DNA from 4 places in the Neobacillus sp. B24 genome. Region 2 is predicted to be linked to each of the others. Evidence: predicted binding sites of a transcription regulator. Region 2 holds the regulator's gene; each other region holds the start of a gene.
What was found. The regulator Rex, encoded in region 2, represses fermentation and respiration genes when NADH is low (regulators of the CRP and FNR family bind a similar motif). The targets are predictions, from matches to a motif close to TTGTGAAATATTTCACAA.
Positions count from the first base shown of each region.

Region 1: the regulator Rex is predicted to act here: its motif matches at 2,139-2,156, upstream of ACZ43M_RS08495 (TIGR04053 family radical SAM/SPASM domain-containing protein).
Region 3: the regulator Rex is predicted to act here: its motif matches at 2,534-2,551, upstream of qoxA (cytochrome aa3 quinol oxidase subunit II).
Region 4: the regulator Rex is predicted to act here: its motif matches at 2,321-2,338, upstream of nirB (nitrite reductase large subunit NirB).

Region 1 is NZ_AP035777.1:1,694,875-1,699,093, reverse strand. It holds gene ACZ43M_RS08500 (Crp/Fnr family transcriptional regulator) at 173-871, shown strand; gene ACZ43M_RS08495 (TIGR04053 family radical SAM/SPASM domain-containing protein) at 932-2,059, opposite strand; gene ACZ43M_RS08490 (DsrE family protein) at 2,219-2,557, opposite strand; gene ACZ43M_RS08485 (metal-sulfur cluster assembly factor) at 2,573-2,881, opposite strand; gene ACZ43M_RS08480 (Cof-type HAD-IIB family hydrolase) at 3,085-3,894, shown strand; gene ACZ43M_RS08475 (hypothetical protein) at 4,121-4,219, shown strand, end outside.
Region 2 is NZ_AP035777.1:292,734-296,952, reverse strand. It holds gene ACZ43M_RS01605 (acyl-CoA dehydrogenase family protein) at 1-696, opposite strand, end outside; gene ACZ43M_RS01600 (DUF4395 domain-containing protein) at 824-1,255, opposite strand; gene ACZ43M_RS01595 (redox-sensing transcriptional repressor Rex) at 1,375-2,031, opposite strand; gene moaC (cyclic pyranopterin monophosphate synthase MoaC) at 2,047-2,535, opposite strand; gene ACZ43M_RS01585 (ABC-F family ATP-binding cassette domain-containing protein) at 2,688-4,219, shown strand, end outside.
Region 3 is NZ_AP035777.1:2,083,729-2,087,947, forward strand. It holds gene ACZ43M_RS10400 (ABC transporter ATP-binding protein) at 1-651, shown strand, start outside; gene hpaB (4-hydroxyphenylacetate 3-monooxygenase, oxygenase component) at 743-2,200, opposite strand; gene qoxA (cytochrome aa3 quinol oxidase subunit II) at 2,606-3,508, shown strand; gene qoxB (cytochrome aa3 quinol oxidase subunit I) at 3,577-4,219, shown strand, end outside.
Region 4 is NZ_AP035777.1:426,302-430,520, reverse strand. It holds gene nirB (nitrite reductase large subunit NirB) at 1-2,200, opposite strand, end outside; gene pruA (L-glutamate gamma-semialdehyde dehydrogenase) at 2,718-4,219, opposite strand, start outside.

The DNA.
Region 1 (4,219 bases), 1.4 Mb from region 2:
TTTTCCTTCATAAGGAAAATTTTTGTAGTACTTGTCACAGTTTTTAAAAAATTGGGCGCTAGTTTTCACTATATTGTCATTGTTTACTCGGTTTCTTTCACAAATCTTAAGCTAAAATGTTACTAACAAACCAAATTGCAGGGACAAAACTTAACAATACGAGGTGGATACCATGACTGCGACAATGAAAACTACTCAGTCAATTGAAATAAAAGAATTATTAAAATTTGCTGACCGCAGATTTAAAAGTGAGCGAGGCAGATTTTTATTTCAAGAGGGAATGATTGCGGAAGAGCTTTATGTGATAATGTCGGGAAAGATTCAAATTAGCAAAATCACATCCGATGGTCGGGAGCTTTCGTTAAGAATTTGCGGTGAAAACGATATTTGCGGCGAGCTAACCCTGTTTACTGACAGCCCCAAATATCTATTAAGTGCCAAGATTCTCGAAGAGGGTGAAATTGTCGCGATTAAAAAAGATGTCATCGAGAGTGAAATTTTTCAAAACAGTAAGCTGGCGTTTGAATTCATGAAGTGGATGAGTGACCACTTCCGTAAAACACAGACAAAGTTCCGCGATCTTGTCCTTAATGGTAAACGCGGGGCACTTTTTTCAACTTTAATTAGAATGACGAATAGCTATGGTGTAGAAAAAAGTGAGGGAATCTTGATTGATTTGCCTTTGACCAATCAAGAGCTAGCAAACTTTTGCGGTACGTCCCGCGAAAGCACTAACCGGATTCTAAGTGAATTAAAGCGTGACAATATTATTTCAATGAAACGCGGCAAAATCACGATTCTGGATTTACAATATTTAAAAGATGAAATTGGCTGTGAAAATTGTTCAGCTATTTATTGCAATATTGAGTAGGACGGGGTCTCCCCCGTCTTTTATTTTTGGCGGGCAGCTGGATTCCGGCTGCCCTCTTTGTTATTGTTGTTCCTGTTTTTCTCTCATTGCCTTTGGAATATAAACACAGAATGGTTCGCTTTCCAAATAATCACCCGTCATCGCGTAGGCACGCGAACGTGAGCCCCCGCACACATTACGGAATTCACATACACCGCATTTTCCCTTGAATCCATCCGGATTACGCAGCGATTTGAAAATAGGTGATTCACGATAAATCTCCGCTAACGGAGTTTCCCGGACATTTCCTGCTTTAACCGGCAGCAGGCCGCTTGGATAGACATCTCCGATATGGGAGATAAACACAAACCCATTGCCGTCATTTACACCTTTAGGCGCACGTCCGAGACCATCAATCGAGCCCGTTAACCCTTTTTCAGTTAATGCGGACAAATAATTGATTTCGTCAGTTTGTGCTTTCGCTTCGCGCATTTTTTGCTGAATAACCACACGGCGGTAATGCATGGCCTCGGTTGTTTTAATGTCAAATGAAACCCGTTTGCTCAAATCATATAACCAGCGCAGTACTTTTTCATGCTCAACAGGTGAAATCATGTCAGTTACCTGACCTCTTCCGGTTGGAACAAGGAAGAATACGCTCCATAGCACACAATTCAAGTCCTCAACCATTTTGGCCATTTCTTCAAGATATTCAACATTGTATCTCGAGATAACGGTGTTGATTTGAATCGGCATATCCAATTCATGCAAAAATTTGATTCTTTCCACTGTCAGATCAAACGATCCCGCAGTACCACGGAAATGGTCATGCACCTCGGCTGTTGGCCCATCGATACTGAATGCCCAGCGGGAAAGGCCGACCTCTTTCGCCTTGCGCATGGCATCAATTGTTACATTTGGGGTTGCACTTGGGGTCATGGACACACGCACCCCTTTTGAGACCGCATATTTGGCAAGGTCAAAAATATCCTGCCTCATCAACGGGTCCCCACCGGTAAAAACAAGCATCGGATTATTCATATCATATATTTGATCAATTAAATGTTTACCTTCTTCAAAGGATAATTCCCTCGGGTCTCTTGCATACTGAGCATCGGCACGGCAATGCAGACACTTTAACTGACAGGCACGAGTAAGTTCCCATATCACAATAAACGGATCTTTATTAAAATCTCGGCTAAAATCCATCAGAAACGCCTCCTAAAACGATTATCTCAATCCCAATAGCCTAATTACCTAGTATTATAAAGGTGTTTATGTTGGAATAAAGTGAACTTCCTCACAACCTTGGGAATAGATATGGACGTTTTGTGGACAAAAAAAACAGCAAGAAAACTCCTGCTGTTTTTAAGAAATCGTAATTACTTCATATTTTGCGGCAAGATCAATAAAATCACCCATGCCGCTTATTTTTCCAACGGTTAGTTTTTCACTAACACCATAGTGATCGGCACAGGTTTTGCACGCTAAAATATCAACACCTTTTTCTTCCAGTTCCTTCAGATGGACAGAAATTAACGACTGCTCAGTCATGGTTAATACTCCACTGTTCATACAAAAAACAGCTGCCGGCAATTCCTCACGTTGTTTTAAAATCGTGAAAAATGTCTCGAGAACATTTTCCCCGAGTTCTTGGTCTCCTCTGCCTAGCTCGGTTGAACTTACCAAAATCACTTTATTTTTCATTATGCCCCAGCCCCCTTAACGGATGCCTAATGCAATTTTAGCATAGCGGGACATCATATCTTTATGCCAAGGCGGATTCCAAACGATATTAACATCAGTATCCTTAATTTCCGGGATATCAGCCAAGGCTCGCTTAACTTGATCCACAATGGTTCCAGCAAGTGGACAGCCCATCGCAGTTAATGTCATTGTGACGGTTACTATTCCCTCTTCATCCATATCAACATCATATACTAAGCCCAAATTAACAATATCTACCCCAAGTTCTGGGTCAATAACAAGCTCCAATGCGCCCATTATATTTTCTTTTAATTCTTCATTCATGTCAGTTTCACTCCCAAACAGGTTTATTGTTACCATTATAACAAAAGGAATTTCGAAAACCAGTATATCGCTTTTTAAAGCCAAATGAAGTGAATTTTTTTACAGTTTTCATATTAATTGTTAACATATTGATAATAAAAGTAATTCGCCAATGATTTTTATTGCTTCTACCTTCGGGAATATCAACTAAAGAGAGGGTTACTATGACAGAGAGACATTTAATTGCCTTGGATTTGGATGGAACACTATTAAAGGACGACAAGACAATTTCTGCAAAAAACAAGGACATGCTAAAAAAAGCAAAAGAACAAGGCCATATTGTTATGATTGCAACCGGAAGACCATACCGTTCCAGCGAAATGTACTACCGTGAATTGGAACTGGATACCCCGATTGTCAACTTTAACGGTGCATTCACCCATCACCCAAGGAACCCCAATTGGGGATATTTTCATGAGCCGCTGGATGTCAATGTCGCTAAAGACATTGTCGAGGCATGCAGGAGCTTTCAATTTCATAATATTATTGCTGAAGTGATCGATGATGTGTACTTCCATTATCATGACCAGAAGCTGTTGGATATTTTCAGTTTCGGGAATCCAAAAATTACCACAGGTGATCTGAGCAATTATTTGAAGGATTCACCTACCAGTATGCTTATTCATACTGAAGAAGACCAATTAAAGAAAATTCGCGATCATCTGTCAGAGGTCCATGCTGAAGTCATTGATCAGCGCAGTTGGGCGGCACCATGGCATGTTATTGAAATCATTAAGGCTGGATTAAATAAAGCCGTCGGTTTAAAAAAGGCGGCAGATTATTACGGCATCCCTAAGGAACGGGTCATAGCCTTCGGTGACGAGGACAATGATTTAGAAATGCTCGAATATGCCGGCCATGGAATTGCGATGGGGAATGGTATTGACCAGGTTAAAAATATTGCCAATGACGTCACCCTCACAAATGAAGAAGACGGCGTCGGTGCCTATTTGGCGGATTTGTTAAAATTATAAAGCGGAAGCGCCTTGACCAGGCGCTCCTCCTATAAGCTATCGCTTTTAGTGGTGCGATGATTATGCTGCCGAAGTTTTTCCTTATGTAGCTAGGCAGTAGTTAAAATTAAGGTTTAAAATTTGTCCATAGTTTACCTAAATCAACCCTTCAGAGATAGAGCATACTAGAGGATGAAGCAGCCAAGCTGTTTCAAATAGAGCTTTCTAGCATATTGGAGGGATTGTAATGGGTAAAAACAGATCTAGACGCTTTGTCCAGCAAGGAAAGGATTCGGTCAACAAGCACGCAGAACGGATCCCTTATCACATGACCTACGCTGAGGCG
Region 2 (4,219 bases):
GATTTTCGCAGTGACAACCGAATAATCGGCATGCGCCGCCGAGCAGAAGAATTTATTGCCGTATAATCGATAGTACTTTCCATCCGGAACTGCTTCCAGGACATTGGCAGGCAAATCAGAACCACCCTGAATCTCGGTCATAAACTGGGCGCCAATCGCAAATTCTCCGTTCACCCCCTCTTTTGTATGCATTAAAACATCATACAGTTCAGGGCAGGCTTCGTCCCGGAACTGATCCAAAAGCGCCACCAATCCATGTGTACACGTTAACGGACAGGTTACACCAGCTTCACCCAATTGATGGATCAACATTCTTTTCAAAAAGCTTTCCCAAGCGGGCATTTTGCTAGAAAAAAGCCCTTCTCCAAAGATTTCGGATTCCAATTGGTGAACTTCCTGCGGCCGGACAATTCGGTCAATACGATGATTAAACGCATCATAATGGAGCATGTACGGACGCACCTCAGGGCGTGCGATCCGCTCAGCTAACCTGTTCCATTTAGAAGAAGCAGTAGGAGAAAATGCCAGGAGCTTTTCGTGAATTTCCTTAAACCTGCCGCCGAGAAATTTTTCTGCGGCCTTTTGCAAAAAAGGTTCATCACGATACCAATCAAGATTGTCACGCTTTTCGAGAAATTCATCAAAGCTGTAAGAGTTTTCTCCTCTTGTTTCAGATTCTTGGGAAACGAGTTTCATAGAATGGTCACCCTCCACAACAATTATTCGTAATTTTCAAATTAATTGTAAATGTAAGGATATGGAAACGTCAAATAGAAGCAGGCAACAAAAAAGGTCTGACAAAGTCAGACCTATCTATAGACAATTATCGATGTGCCCTGCGAAAGCGATATTGGGTCCACTGGTAATGAATAAAACAACCGATACAAAAACCAAGAATCGCAACAGTTGCCGCTGCTGCTACCATAATCGTAAATATATACCCGATTGCATTCCAGCCCAATAAAAAGCCGGCAAATCCGAAGGTAAGGCAGGATACAGCAATTTTTTGATTAAATTGCTGCTGCTCCCAATCTTCGGGAATATATTCCTTAGGGTCTTTTCTTAAAAATAATTTTGCAACTTGCATAACCGGATTGTATCCGAATAATAGTCCTGAAAGTCCAGCCAACAATGGGATTAATAAGATCCATTCCTGACCTGATACCCATGTTAGAATCACACTTACTACAATCGTCAACTGATTTGCTTTGACAAGCGGTCGAGGGATTGAACGAACTGAATTTTCTACTCCCACTTTAATTCCAACCTTTCATATTGGATTTATATACTATATTATCCCGTTTTCATCATTTTGTATAGTAAAATAAAACAAAAAGGGCTTTTCACCTATTTTGTGAAAAACCCTTAAAACAGTTATTCTTCTATCTCTTCATCATTTGGATAATGCTTTAAAAAGTAAACGAGTGATTGCAGTTCAACCGCCAAGTCAATATGATGAACACGGATACCTGGTGGAACGTTTAACCGTGCCGGCGTAAAATTTAATATCCCTTTTACATTGGATTTGACAATCTGGTCAGTAATTTGCTGGGCAACAGGAGCTGGAACCGTAAGGATAACTACTGGAATATTTTCTTCAAGTAAACGCTGCTCCAAATCAGCCATATCATAAATCGGAACATCACCGATGGACGTGCCGATTTTCCCCGGATCCACATCAAACGCACACTCAATTTTGGTATTATTATTTTTCAAAAAATTATAGTGTAAAAAGGCAGTGCCGAGATTACCGACCCCAATCAACGCCACCTTAGTCAATTCGTCCTGATCTAGCGTTTTACTAAAAAAGCTTAACAGGTAATTCACATTGTATCCGTAGCCCTTTTTCCCAAGCGCACCAAAGTAGGAAAAATCACGGCGGATTGTTGCTGAATCGACCTTTACCGCTTCACTTAACTCCGCTGAGGACACACGCTGCTTCCCGGAAGAATGCAAGTTCTTCAAAAATCGATAATACAAAGGCAGCCGTTTTGCCGTGGCCTGCGGTATTTTCGTTGTTTCGTTAGCCATACTCCTACCCCCCCGCTATATATTTCGTTTAAAATCACCATTTTTGCCGCCTGTTTTTTCAACTAGGAAAGTCGGTCCAATAACCATACCTTTATCCACGGCCTTGCACATATCGTACACAGTTAAAGCGCAAACCGACGCCGCTGTCAGCGCTTCCATTTCAACACCTGTGCTGCCCTTCGTTTTAACCGATGCCTCTATATGTAATGTATACTGTTGCCGCTCGGTCTTTTCCCAAGAGAAAATGACATTCACGCCAGTCAGCGGAATCGGATGGCACATCGGAATAAGATCCCAAGTCTTTTTTGCAGCCATCACCGCTGCTACTTGAGCCACCGCTAATACATCGCCTTTTTTCATTTCGTGATTCGTTACTTTTTCATAAATCTCATTACTAACAGTTATGCTAGAACGGGCAATAGCGGTGCGTGCCGTTTCCGGCTTGTCACTGACATCGACCATTTTAGCTCTGCCCTCTTCATTAAAATGAGTAAATTCAGCCATAAAATTATTGCCTCCCTTCAAAATGATACAATATTTTCACATAAATGTGTGTGAAACTTTGAACTTTTATTTACAAATTTATGCTAGCCCCGCTTTATTGCCGACTATCAAGGAATACGGTACACTAATTATAGCAATAGAGGTGACAAAAGATGATTTTATTACAGGTTAATCAATTACAAAAATATTATGGTGCTGACCTTATTTTATCCAATATAAAGCTGGAATTACAAACTAGGGACCGGGTAGCCCTCGTCGGACGGAACGGAGCAGGCAAATCAACGCTTTTAAAAATAATTGCCGGTGAACTGGGACATGATGGCGGGGAAATCATCAAACCAAAGGATGTTACCATTGGGTATTTGGCTCAGAATACCGGTCTTGAGTCCAATCTTTCGATTTGGGGTGAAATGCTGACTGTCTTCGAAGGTCTGCTGGATATGGAGAAATCGCTGCGCAGACTTGAGGCACAAATGGCCGACCCTAATATCTTTGAGGATTCAGTAAGGTACGATAGAGTATTAAAAGAATATGACCAGCTTCAAGTGAAATTTAAAGAACAGGGCGGCTATCAATATGAAGCTGATATTCGTTCCGTTCTGCACGGTTTAAATTTCTCTGACCATTCATTAATGATTTCCAGCCTAAGCGGCGGGCAAAAAACTCGTTTGGCATTAGGCAAGCTCCTGTTAACTAAGCCTGATATTTTAATATTGGACGAGCCTACCAACCATCTTGATATTGAAACATTATCCTGGCTGGAACAATATTTGCAGGGCTATGACGGCGCAATTTTGATCGTATCCCACGACCGTTATTTTTTGGATAAAGTAGTTACCCAGGTTTATGAAGTTTCACGCAAACAAATACAACGTTTTCCTGGTAACTATAGCTCTTATCTTGATCAAAAGGCCGCCAATTATGAACGTGATATGAAGCTTTACGAAAAGCAGCAGGAAGAGGTTGCTGCATTAAAGGATTTCATTCAGAGAAACATAGCGCGCGCCACAACAACGAAGCGGGCGCAAAGCCGGCGGAAGAAGCTTGAAAAAATGGACATAATGGACAGGCCGCTAGGCGATGAAAAATCAGCCTCTTTCTCGTTTGAAATAGAGCGGCAAAGCGGCAATGATGTGTTAACAGTTGATTCGCTTGCCGTCGGTTATGAAGGCGAAAAGGTGTCTGAAGGCATTTCTTTTCGTGTCTTTAGGGGCGACAGCATTGCCCTTGTTGGACCGAACGGCATTGGCAAATCCACCCTGTTAAAAACCATTATCAAAAAGCTGCCGGCGCTGGCCGGAACGATTTTCTACGGAACCAATTTATCCATCGGTTATTACGATCAGGAACAGGCCAATTTGACCTCGAATAAACGGGTGTTGAACGAGCTGTGGGATGAATACCCGCTCAAACCGGAAAAAGAAATTCGTACGGTGCTTGGGAATTTCCTATTTACCGGTGATGATGTTTTGAAGAATGTTTCTTCATTAAGCGGCGGCGAAAAAGCGCGCCTCGCTCTTGCAAAGTTGATGCTTGAAAAAGCAAATGTGCTAATTTTAGATGAGCCAACCAACCACCTTGACTTAGATAGCAAGGAAGTTTTGGAAAATGCATTAATTGATTATCCAGGAACGCTTTTGTTCGTCTCCCATGACCGGTATTTTATTAACCGAATTGCCACGAA
Region 3 (4,219 bases), 1.8 Mb from region 2:
AATCTATTAAATGCATACTATTTCCCAACAAAAGGAAGGATCAACGTCCTGGGAATGGAGTTCGGTAAAACCTATCTTGGGGAAAAGCTGCGGAAGCAGATTGGCTTTGTTTCATCATCTCTCCAGGAAAAATTTCATCGAGGTGATAATGCCTTTGAAGTGGTGTTAAGCGGGGCTTTTGCTTCGATTGGACTCTATGAGACACCTACTGATCAAATCAGAGAAAAAGCGGTTACTCTCTTGGAGGATTTTGGTTGTCTTGAGTACGCCAACCGAAACTATGAAACGTTATCCCAAGGGGAAAAACAGCGGGTGTTAATTGCCCGTGCGTTAATGTCCGCGCCTTCTCTACTCATTTTAGATGAACCGACAAACGGACTTGATTTTATCGCACGTGAAAATTTGCTCGAATCAATTACGACGATTGGAAAGAAATCTGAGGCCCCAACCATCATTTACGTTACCCATCACGTGGAAGAGATATTGCCTATATTCAATAAAACCTTGTTATTAAAAAATGGTCAGGTCTTTGCAGCAGGTGAAACAAATCAAATGTTATCCGGAGAACAGCTTTCACAATTCTTTGGTCTTCCCGTTAGTGTTATTTGGGAGAATGGGAGACCTTTTCTATCAAAATTACAAATGCAGTAACAAAGGGCACGCCGGAAATTGCGTGCTTTCTTTTTTGGGGACGAATCAATAGGTAAGCGCCTTAACCTATTAATATCTTTAGAAAAAGCGATCAATTTTGATCGCTTTTTTTGGATAGAGATAAAAAGTCAGTAATACGGTCTCGATACTCATCCGTTGGGTAGCTATTGTATAAAAGGCTGGCCAGTCTGACAGGGTCTCCAAAGAAATAGCGCTCGTATTGAGTCTGCCTGGTACCGAACGGGCTCATCGTTAAATCCCAGGCCAATCGAAATAGCTTAACACGGTCTTCAGCATTTGTATGGGTCCCTTGCAAATATTGATTTAGGTCCTGTTTAATCGGGGAATCAAAATCACATTCCTTCGGCAATGTTACCATCCCGCTCGCACCGATTAACTGAATGATCTCGACGAAGCGCGGATAAATTTTTGGAAACAGGTTGCTGGCTGTCTTTAGTGGGACAATACTTGGCCGCATATATCCCCACTCATCCAATTCTCCATCTATCTCTGATTTTGCTAACAGAGCTTTCATCGATTCAAGTCCAATAATGATTTCCGCTAGTTTTTCTTGAATGTGCTGGTAACCACAAACATTAATGGTTTTTGCAAGCATGTCTGTAAGGCCGAGCAAAAATTCTGTTTTGACAATTTGTCTCGTAATCACTTGATGTGTGGCATGATGATGGAACGAACTAAGCTGAAGGAAATCTCTTGCAGCATCAAGATTATCATAGAAAAAGACCCGCTCCCATGGTACAAGCACATGATCAAAGACGATAATAGTATCCATTTCCTCAAAGCGTGAACTTAGTGGATAATCAAAGGACGACTCCCCACCTACAAAAGACTCGCGGCAAATAAATTTCAGACCTTTTGTATCAGAAGGAATGGAAAACGCAAATGCTTCATCCTCATCCATTATTCCACCCGCGGAATATACCAGGACCTCGTCCGTCACTCCGCCTTGTGTGGCCAGCAAACGCGCCCCTTTAATAATCAGGCCATCTTCCGTTCTTTCTACCACCTTTGCCGCTATCGGTTCCTGTGAACTAGTTAGATTAATTAAGGACCGATTGACTTGCGGGGTAATAAAAGTGTGGGTGAAACAAAGGTCGTTGTTTTTTGCCCGTTCATATAAAGCTTGAATGTTTTCCGGAAAACAATTTTCTCTGCCTTCCAATACGGACGAGGAAGAAGCCAAAGCCATAATAACACTGTTCATATAATCAGGACTTCTGCACAACATCCCATTCGTATGCCTTGCCCAAATTTCACTTCCTGTTCTCCGTCTTTTTAAATCATTCACCGTTTTTGGCTGCAGATATGAAACACCAATTGGTTCCCCAGTTAGTTCTGAAGAATAGGTCATATGATCTTTTAACTCAGGTCTGAACTGTAAATCGTAAAGGGAAGCCTTTGTGGCAATAAGCCCTTTGAATGCAGGATGCTTGGATAATTCACCTTCAATCCTTTTCCCATTAAACCATATTTCCGTATTCAATTGATGGATCCGCTCCACAAATTCCCTTCCATTGCTTGCACCCAAAAAAACCACTCCAAATTGAATGTCTCTTAGTAATCTCATTTTATTGGAAAAGTCAGTAACCTGTTCGTGGTTCGATAGATTTTGGGTACCATAGCCAAACACAATTTGAACATTATCGCGAAGAGGTGATTGATCTTATTACCCCTCCGGTTTCTGTTATTATTCTTGGAAAGTATTACCGCTATGATTTTATCGTTAAAAATAATTCCCCGTCAAAAATGCAAAAGAAAAGCACCCTTTTTTACAAAATGTCGAACCTTTTATGAACATTTAGTGACATATCTTTGAAAAGGGTGTTATTTAAAGTAGTTTGATATTAATATAGCAATGAAGATGTGATTTAAATCACAAACAAAAAAATTTCTAACAAAAGGAACTTTTTTAAATAAAGAAAGGGGTACTAGCATGAAGGTAAAACCGGCAATATTAATGCTAATTTTCTCTATTGTCACCGTGCTTACAGGTTGCGAACCGCTAATGGTTCTGGATCCAAAAGGGCCGCAGGCTGAAAGGCAAGCCCGTGACATTATGTTATCAATTGGCATAATGTCATTTATTGTAGTCGTTGTTTTTGCGATTTTAATTTATGTATTGATTAAATACCGCGCTTCAAAACAAAGTCCGGATTATGAACCGCCACACATTGAAGGAAATAAATGGGTTGAACTTATTTGTGTCGGAATTCCGGTTATCATTGTCACTTACTTTTCGTTTGTCTCTGTGCAAAGTAACTACATTGTCGAAGCCAAACCACAGAAGTATCAGGATAAAGAAGCATTAGTGATCTACGCCTCCTCATCCAACTGGAAATGGCATTTTAGTTATCCGGAGCAAGATATTGAAACGGTCAATTATTTATACATTCCAACCGATCGTCCAGTAGAATTTAAGCTATATTCTTATGGACCAATAACTAGCTTTTGGATTCCTCAGCTGGGCGGACAAAAGTATGCCATGTCCAATATGGTAACCACACTGCACTTAGCTGCGGATCAACCAGGCGAAATGATGGGTCGTAACGCAAACTTCAGTGGGAAAGGGACTGCAGAAAATACGTTTAACGTAACCGCTATGTCTCAAGATGATTTTGACGAATGGGTAAAAGATGTTAGAAAAACGGCAAAGCCATTAACGGAAGCCCAATTTAATGATTTACTGAAACCTGGACATCTTGGACAGATGACCTTTACCGGTACCCATTTAGGCTTTAATCCTCCTCCGGAACACAATCACTCCGAATCTCCGGAACAGGAAGAAGGCCATGATGATTCACACATGGATATGGACATGGATATGTCTGGCCATTAATCGCTTTGTAATAAAACGATAAACACATGAACGGAAAAATAGTAATCTCTGAAAGGAGTTTATCAAGGATGGAATTCTTCGAACGATTTGCCATACCGAATCCAAGTCTTGCAATCTATGCTTCGATGGTTGCAATTGGTCTGACGGTAGTGGCAATTATTGCAGGCTTGACCTATTTTAAAAAATGGGGCTACCTATGGCGTGAATGGTTAACAACTGTTGACCATAAACGAATTGGGATTATGTATTTAATCTCTGCCTTAATTATGTTATTCCGGGGCGGTGTGGACGCCATCATGCTGCGTGCCCAGCTGTCTGTACCAGATAATAAATTGCTTGATGCCCAGCATTACAATGAAGTGTTCTCCACACACGGGGTTATCATGGTCATGTTCATGGCAATGCCTTTTATCTTTGCCTTTATGAACTATCTTATCCCACTGCAAATTGGTGCTCGAGATGTAGCATTCCCAAGATTAAATGCATTAAGCTTCTGGCTATTCTTCTTTGGGGCAATGCTGTTTAATATCTCATTTGTTATCGGCGGATCACCTGATGCAGGCTGGACTTCTTATTTCCCGCTTGCAGGGAATGATTTCAGTGAACATGTCGGAACGAACTATTATATGATTGCGATTCAAATTTCCGGTATCGGCTCGCTTATGACCGGTATTAACATGATTACAACGATTATGAAAATGAGAGCACCAG
Region 4 (4,219 bases), 130 kb from region 2:
AGTACTGTAGATAAGCACCGGTTATTTCCATGACCTCTTCCTCCGTTTTCACGGTACATAACAGGTCTCCTGCCCGGAGGTCGACCCCGCCATTACCTCCGGCGTAGATTTCCCAACCGCCATCGATGCCGACAAAACCAATATCTTTAATGCCTGATTCAGAGCAGTTTCTTGGACAAGCCGATACACCCATTTTCACTTTATGCGGCGTATCGAGTCGCTCAAATTTCTTCTCAAGCTGAATTCCCAGTGCCATTGAGTCTTGGGTACCATAGCGGCAGAACTGGGCGCCGACACAGGTTTTTACAGTGCGCAGTGTTTTTCCGTAGGCATAACCAGATGGCATATTCAGCTCTTCCCAGATAGCTGGGAGATCTTCTTTTTTAATTCCAAACAAGCCAATCCGCTGACCGCCAGTTAATTTTACTAATGGAACATTGTATTTTTCAGCTGCTTTGGCAATTTTAATTAAATCCTGCGGTGTTGTCACGCCACCGTACATTCTTGGTACAACAGAATAGGTTCCGTCCTTCTGGATGTTGGCATGCATTTTTTCATTTACCAGTCGAGAATCGCGGTCATCCTTGTACCCATCCATGTAAATCATGCCAAGATAGTAGTTTATGGCTGGACGGCATTTGGAGCAGCCTTCCTCATTGTTCCACTGAAGAACATTCATGACTTCCTTCACAGTGGTTAAGCCTTTGGCTTTGATTTCTTCAACCAGTTCTTCACGGCTTAACGTTGTACAGCCGCAAATGCTTGTTTTTTGTGCCGCATTTTCGTCAAATTGATCGCCTAGTGTATGGGCAAGGATGCTGGCAACCATTGGTTTACAGCGTCCGCAAGAGCGGCCCGCGTTCGTGCAATGGCTGACTTGATCAAGAGTTGTCAGACCTTGCGCTTGAATGGCGTCTACAATCGCACCTTTGGTTACTCCGTTACAGCCGCACACAAGTTCATCATTTGGCATCGAGGCAATATCGTCACTGCCGGCTTCACCAGTGCACTCTGATTGAAAAATTGAAACGTTGGTCATGCCCGCAATGTCCTCTTTTTTCGTCAGCATGCGGTACAACTTTGTGCTGTCCTTTGTATCTCCATACATCACGATTCCAACAATATTGTTATTTCTGATTAAGACCCGTTTATAAACACGATCATAGTCGTTGTACGCCATAATCGATTGTGTCGTGCCGTCTTCTAAAATTTCTCCTGCCGAGAATAAATCAACTCCGGCTACTTTTAACTGGGTTCCAGTAACAGAGCCTTGGTATGGTTCTGTTGCAATGCCGCAAATGTGACCGGCAAGCACCTTCCCTTGTTCATACAACGGCGCCACTAATCCATAGACGATTTCTCTATGTTCTGCGCATTCGCCGACAGCGTAAATATGCGGTACACTCGTTTCCATAAAATCGTTGACTACAATACCGCGATTAACAAAGATGCCGCTGTCTTTGGCTACTTGTGTGTTAGATTTAATACCAATCGCCATGACAACAAGGTCGGCTTCTACTTCAGAACCATCTTTAAAGCGGAGACCAGTGACCCGTTCGTCCCCTAGAATTTCGACCGTTTCTTTTTCCATTAAAAAGTTCATGCCCTGTGATTCGAGCTCTGCCTTTAGCATAGAGGCTGCAATCTGGTCTAATTGACGTTCCATGAGAATTGGCATAAGGTGAACAACGTCAACCTTCATACCAAGGTTGAGCAGGCCTCGTGCCGCTTCAAGACCGAGCAGACCGCCGCCAATGACCACAGCCTTTTTGTATTGATCCGCAGACTTGATCATCATTTCACAATCGTTTATATCACGAAACCCGGTTACGCCTTGTTTGTCCGCCCCTGGAATTGGCAGAATAAAAGATTTGGAACCTGTTGCAATTATTAATTCGTCATACTGTACTTCACGGCCTTTGTCACTGATGACACGTTTGTTAGTATGGTCAACTTTGACAATGGCTTCTCCGGTATATAGTTGAATATGATTCTCTTGATACCATGCAAGCGGGTTGATAATAATTTCTTCAAAGCTCGTGTCACCCTGAAGGATATTTGATAGCTTAATTCGGTTATAGTTTGGACGTGGTTCTTCTCCAAAAATGGTAATTTGAAATTCTTCTGGCGCTTGCTTTAAAATTTCCTCGATTGTTCTGACCCCAGCCATTCCATTACCAATCATAACTAGTTTTTTCATTATGGATCGCTCCTATATGGTTACTTGATAGTTTTCAATTTAAATAAGGTTTTCTCTATAAATACATTGTAAATCCATGACCCATTTATGATTGTGAAGTTCATCACAATACAGCGTCTTCTGTGAATTGTTTCACATAATTGTCATAAACCGTTTATAAAAGACAATTTTGTGCTAGCAGGATGTGATTTTGTCTTTTAGAGGGTGCCTATTAGACAGTTTCATGGTTGGGCTGGGTTAATCTGTCTTTTAGAAGGCTTCTATTAGACATTTTTACCTTTACCTGTATGATTTTTGTCTAATAGAGGCTCGCTATTAGACACTTTCACTTCCCCCGTCTATAGTTCTGTCTTTTAAAATAGCGATGAAGGACAGTTTCTACCTGCCCTCGCTCGATTATGTCCTTCATACACCCGATGAAGGACAGTTTCAACCCACACCCGCTGGATTTTGTCCTTCATAACAAAAAAAAACCCTCCCCACATAAGTGAGAAGAGGTTTTTCACCAAACATTAAATTAATACATTTCAGATGTTGTTTTTGCTTGCATATGCAGCAATAGGTAATCTGGTCCGCCGGCTTTGGAGTCGGTTCCAGACATGTTGAAGCCGCCGAATGGCTGGTAGCCGACAATTGCTCCCGTACAGGAACGGTTGAAATAGAGGTTTCCAACATGGAAGTCTTCACGTGCCTGCTCAAGATGAGCACGGTTTTTAGTGATAACTGCACCTGTTAGACCATACTCAGTATTGTTCGCAATTTCAATTGCTTCGGTGAAATCTTTTGCTTTTGTAAAACCAACAACTGGACCAAAGATTTCTTCCTGCATAATACGTGCCGTTGGAGATAAATCGGCAATGACAGTTGGCTTAATGAAATAGCCTTTTGAATTATCACCCTCGCCGCCAGCCATTAAACGGCCTTCACCTTTACCGATTTCAATGTATTCCATTATTTTCTTGAAAGCATTATTATCGTTAACTGGGCCCATGAATGTTCCCTGGTCGGTTGGATCCCCTACTGTTAATTGGTTCGTCAATTCGACAACACGGTTCAAGACTTGATCATAAACTGACTCAACGACAACTGCGCGGGAGCATGCAGAACATTTTTGTCCGGAGAAGCCAAAAGCACCGGCAACGATTGATTGTGCTGCCAATTCTAAGTCTGCCTCAGAGTCAACGACAATTGTATCTTTACCGCCCATTTCTGCAATCAGGCGCTTCATCCAAATTTGGCCCGGGTTAATTTTTGAAGAACGTTCGAAAATGCGAAGTCCGACATCACGAGAGCCTGTGAAGCTAATGAACCGAGTATCTTTATGGTCAACTAAGTAGTCGCCTACTTCTGCACCGCTGCCAGGAACGAAGTTCAACACGCCTTTCGGAAGGCCTGCTTCCTCCATTACCTCAACAAATTTAGCTGCAATAATTGGAGTTGTGGAAGCTGGTTTTAATAATACTGTATTACCACTTACAATCGCAGCAACCGTTGTTCCGGCCATGATCGCGAATGGGAAATTCCATGGCGAAATGATGATGCCCACTCCAAGTGGAATATAGTTATAACGGTTGAACTCATTAGGACGGCTTTGAACTGGAACTCCATCCTTTAGAGCAAGCATTTGGCGTCCATAATATTCAAGGAAGTCGATTCCTTCAGCTGTATCGGCATCTGCCTCTCTCCAAGGCTTGCCGGCTTCTTTGGTCATAAGAGCAGAGAACTCATGCTTACGGCGGCGGATGATAGTTGCAGCTTTGAACAGCACATCAGCGCGAACCTCCGGCTTTGTCTTTTTCCAAGTTTTAAATGCCTCGACAGCAGCCTGCATGGCTTTTTCGGCATGTTCCTGATTTGCCTTGGAAACACGGCCGATTACTTCTTCTTTATTGGCTGGGTTATAAGATACGATTTTTTCTTCAGTAGTAATCTTTTCGCCGCCAATGACAAGAGGATAATCCTGTCCTAAATAGCCTTCTACCGTTTTTAATGCTTGCAGATAAGCTTGGCGGTTTTCAT